2 regions of the Streptomyces umbrinus genome follow, and region 2 is predicted to be linked to the other one. Evidence: riboswitches for the same ligand, from Rfam matches in the RefSeq annotation. Region 2 holds a riboswitch; the other holds the start of a gene.
What was found. A riboswitch is a leader RNA that binds a small molecule or an ion and turns the genes downstream of it on or off. The one in region 2 is predicted to bind glycine.
Positions count from the first base shown of each region.

Region 1: another riboswitch for glycine. It lies ahead of gcvT (glycine cleavage system aminomethyltransferase GcvT); the one in region 2 lies ahead of gcvP (aminomethyl-transferring glycine dehydrogenase).

Region 1 covers NZ_JAUSZI010000002.1:4,017,423-4,019,804, forward strand. The annotation lists gene QF035_RS17545 (enhanced serine sensitivity protein SseB) at 1-32, opposite strand, end outside; gene QF035_RS17550 (AAA family ATPase) at 149-835, opposite strand; glycine riboswitch at 1,068-1,175, shown strand; glycine riboswitch at 1,176-1,305, shown strand; gene gcvT (glycine cleavage system aminomethyltransferase GcvT) at 1,339-2,382, shown strand, end outside.
Region 2 covers NZ_JAUSZI010000002.1:9,661,426-9,663,807, forward strand. The annotation lists partial or broken gene QF035_RS42660 (DNA polymerase IV) at 1-166, shown strand, start outside; gene QF035_RS42665 (PRC-barrel domain-containing protein) at 85-459, opposite strand; glycine riboswitch at 564-659, shown strand; gene gcvP (aminomethyl-transferring glycine dehydrogenase) at 845-2,382, shown strand, end outside.

The DNA.
Region 1 (2,382 bases), 5.6 Mb from region 2:
TGCACCGGAATGTCCTGTGCCGGGAAGTCCATCTCTCTACCGCCTGCTCGAACCGCCGTCTGCGGCTGTCGAGATTACGCGTACGCGCCCTCCCCCGCCGCAGTCCGTCCGGCTCACCGGGACCTCGGTCCGTCCGGTCACCGGGACCTCAGTCGCCGAAGTCGACCCGCCGCAGCACGTCCGCCGCCGCCCGGTCGATGAGCACCGCCGAACCGCAGCCCTCCGGCAGGTCGCCCTTCTCAACGGAACGCAGCAGCCGGCCGAACGCGCCGCGGTGACGCGCGAACGCGTACCGCGAGACTCCGCGGCCGCGCTCGCGCTGGCCGTCCAGGGCCGTACCGGGGTCCACGTCGAGCAGCAGCAGGTGCAGGGCGCCGCCGCGCCGCCGGGCGTCCCGGGCCAGCCAGCTGCGCACCCAGGCCTGCGTCCCGCAGTCGTGCACCACGACCCCCTCGCCGGACCGCAGGGCCCGGCGCAGGCCCGCGTAGTGCGCGGCGCGGACCAGGGGCCGGTAGACCGCGTACGGCAGGAAGCGGGCCAGCCTGCCGTCCCAGCGGTCGCGGGTGTCCTGGGAGTCGATGCGGCGGCCCGCCACCGCCCGGCGCATCAGGGTCGACTTGCCGCTGCCGGGCAGGCCCGTGACCACCACCAGGTCGGACGTGCCGAAGCGCAGGCCGTGCGGGCTGTGTCCCGCGCGCTCCCGCAGATCGCGGACGACGGGCGCCGGAAGCGGGCCGCACGCCTCCCCGGCCGGGGCAGTGGGCTGCTTGGGCAGCGCGATGGCCGCGCTCGTGGCGTACGCCGTGGTCCTGTTCACCCTGATCGTCCTCCCCATGGGGTCGGGAGACCCATCCCCGTCGAGTGTAAAGAGAAGGTAATGCGCTGGTCCCCTCATTTCTGTTCCCGTCCTGCCACAGCCCCGTCACAGATCACTGTGGATGCCTGTGGACCCTGTGCGGACGCCGTGCGGGCCGGCCGCGACGCTGCACCGCCCCCTCGCGAAGAGTCCCCTGCCGCGCCGCTCCGATGCGTGCAATGATGTGCCCGCCAACTGCATACCGGCCGCTTGAATCCGCGCGGGAGAGTTCCGGACACGTTTTTGCGTACGTGGTCCGGGCGCCGAAGGAGCAAGTCCCTCCCTTGAATCTCTCAGGCCCCGTTACCGCGCGGGCGAGGCACATCTGAAAAGCGGGCCTTCTCCCTGTCACCGGGGCGTCGGCTCCACCCAAGGTGCAAGTCAGTGACCGTCCCGTACGACCGGGGGTCACGGCGAACCTCTCAGGTTCCGATGACAGATGGGGAGGAACGACCTCGCCGTCATGCCTTGGGAGCCCCACCGTGAGCAGTAACGCCCCCGTTGAACCGCGCCATACAGCGCTCGACGCCCTCCATCGTTCGCTCGGCGCGACGATGACCGATTTCGCCGGCTGGGACATGCCCCTGCGCTACGGCTCCGAGCGCGACGAGCACCTCGCCGTACGGACGAAGGCCGGTCTCTTCGACCTCTCCCACATGGGGGAGATCACCGTGACGGGGCCGCAGGCGGCCGCGCTGCTCGACTTCGCGCTGGTCGGCAACATCGGGGGCGTGAAGCCCGGCCGGGCCCGCTACACCATGATCTGCCGGGCCGACGGCGGCATCCTCGACGACCTGATCGTGTACCGGCTCGCGGAGACCACGTACATGGTCGTCGCCAACGCCTCCAACGCCCGGACCGTCCTGGACGCGCTCGTGGAGCGGGCCGGGGGCTTCGACGCCGAGGTCCGCGACGACCGTGACGCGTACGCCCTGCTCGCGATCCAGGGACCCGAGTCCCCCGGCATCCTCAAGTCCCTCACCGACGCCGACCTGGACGGCCTGAAGTACTACGCCGGCCTGCCCGGTACGGTCGCCGGCGTCCCGGCGCTGATCGCGCGCACCGGCTACACCGGCGAGGACGGCTTCGAGCTGTTCGTGGCCCCGGCCGACGCCGAGAAGCTGTGGCAGGCGCTGACCGACGCGGGCACCCCCGTCGGGCTCGTCCCCTGCGGCCTCTCCTGCCGGGACACCCTGCGCCTGGAGGCGGGCATGCCGCTGTACGGGCACGAGCTGAGCACCGCGCTCACCCCCTTCGACGCGGGGCTCGGCCGGGTCGTGAAGTTCGAGAAGGAGGGCGACTTCGTGGGGCGCGAGGCGCTGACCGAGGCCGCCGCCCGGGCCGAGTCGCAGCCCCCGCGCGTCCTCGTCGGCCTGATCGCCGAGGGCCGCCGTGTGCCGCGCGCCGGATACCCGGTCGTCGCCGACGGCAAGGTCGTCGGCGAGGTCACCTCCGGCGCCCCCTCGCCCACCCTGGGAAAGCCGATCGCGATGGCATACGTCGACGCCGCGCACTCCGCACCCGGC
Region 2 (2,382 bases):
GTTGTAGGGGGGTGAGCTGGGTGGGTTTGTGGGTGCGGGTGCGTTGTGGCTTGTCGCGCAGTTCCCCGCGCCCCCAAGGGGGCCCTACTGGGGCTCGTCCTTGCCTGCCAGGTGGCCGAAGTCGTGGTCCGGGAAGGGGGGTGGGGGGGCTACGTCCAGGCCGTAGTGGTGGTAGAGCTGGAGTTCCTGTTCGGGGGAGAGGTGGCGGCCCACTCCGAAGTCGGGGGCGTCCTTGATCAGGGCGCGTTCGAAGGGGACGCGCAGGGCCCCGTCGGCCAGCTCGCTGGGCTCCAGGGGGACGAAGGCGTCTCTGCTGAACAGGCCGGTGCGTATGGCCGCCCACTCCGGTACGCCGGTCGCGTCGTCGAGGTAGACCTCGTCGACCGTGCCGATTTTTGTGCCGTTGCGGTCGAACGCCTTGCGGCCTATCAGGTTGCGCGGATCGATGTCGGTCTGCACGGGCCCTCCAGCTGCTCGCAACTCATCCGTAAGCACTACGAAAGAGCACTTTGAGGAGGGCGGCCACTCGAGGGAACCCCGCTGGTACGCTGGGCAACGGCTGCTGACCCCGTGCGGGAGAGTCCTCCAGGCTTCATCGGAGGCGCCGAAGGAGCAAATCCTCCCCGGAATCTCTCAGGCCCACGTACCGCATGGACGAGGTCACTCTGGAAAGCAGAGCGGTGTTCGAGCTTTTTGACGGGCTCCGCTCTCACCGACGGTGAAAACCGGTGCGCCTTCGCGGGCGGCCCGGTGAAGCTCTCAGGTTGAGATGACAGAGGGGGAGGCCGTCCGGGCACCCATGCAGTGGTGCCCTCGAAGGTCGTCAGACCAGGAGGCCTCCGCAATGACCGCCCATCGTATTCCGCTCTCAGAGCTCGAACAGGGAATCCCCTTCGAGCAGCGCCACATCGGGCCCGACACCGAAGCCCGGGCCAAGATGCTCGCGCACGTGGGGTACGGCTCGCTCGACGAGCTGACGGCCACCGCGGTCCCGGATGTGATCAAGAACGCCGACTCGCTGGAACTGCCGGGCGCCCGCACCGAGGCCGAGGTACTGGCCGAGCTGCGTTCCCTCGCGGACCGCAACCAGGTGCTGGATTCCATGATCGGACTCGGGTACTACGGGACGTTCACGCCGCCTGTCATTCTGCGCAATGTCATGGAAAGCCCTGCTTGGTACACCGCGTATACGCCGTACCAGCCTGAGATCTCGCAGGGGCGGCTGGAAGCGCTGCTGAACTTCCAGACCGTGGTCGCAGAGCTGACCGGTCTGCCGACCTCCGGGGCCTCGCTGCTCGACGAGGGCACGGCGGCCGCCGAGGCCATGGCACTGTCGCGGCGCATGGGCAAGAACAAGAAGGGCCTGTTCCTGGTCGACGCGGACACCATGCCGCAGACCATCGCCGTGATCGAGACCCGCGCCGAGCCGACCGGCGTCGAGGTCGTCGTCGCCGACCTGAGCGACGGCATTCCGGCCGAGTTCGCCGAGCGCGAGATCAACGGCGTGCTCCTCCAGTACCCGGGCGCCTCCGGTGCCGTACGGGACCTCAAGCCCGTCGTCGAGCGGGCGCACGAGCTGGGCGCGGTCGTCACCGTCGCCGCCGATCTGCTCGCCCTGACGCTGCTCACCTCGCCCGGTGAGCTCGGCGCCGACATCGCGGTCGGTACGACCCAGCGCTTCGGTGTGCCGATGGGCTTCGGCGGGCCGCACGCCGGATACATGGCCGTCCGCGAGAAGTTCGCGCGCAGCCTGCCCGGCCGCCTCGTCGGCGTCTCGGTCGACGCGGACGGCAACAAGGCGTACCGGCTCGCCCTGCAGACGCGTGAGCAGCACATCCGCCGCGAGAAGGCGACCAGCAACATCTGTACGGCTCAGGTGCTGCTCGCCGTGATGGCCGGGATGTACGCCGTCTACCACGGGCCCCAGGGCCTGCAGTCCATCGCGCGGCGCACCCACCGGTACGCCACGATCCTCGCCGCGGGTCTGAAGGCCGGCGGGGTCGAGGTCGTCCACGAGGCGTACTTCGACACGCTCACCGTGCGGGTGCCGGGCAAGGCGGCCGAGACGCTCGCGGCCGCGCGCCGGGGCGGGGTCAACCTCCGGCTCGTCGACGCCGACCACCTGTCCCTCGCCTGCGACGAGACCACCACGCGGGCCCAACTGGGCGCTGTCTGGGCCGCGTTCGGTGTCGACGGCGACGTGGCCGTGCTGGACGAGGCGACGGAGGACACGCTGCCGGCCGCGCAGCTGCGCACCGACGAGTACCTCACGCACCCCGTCTTCCACCAGTACCGTTCCGAGACCGCGATGCTGCGCTACCTGCGCCGGCTCGCCGACCGTGACTACGCGCTCGACCGGGGCATGATCCCGCTGGGCTCCTG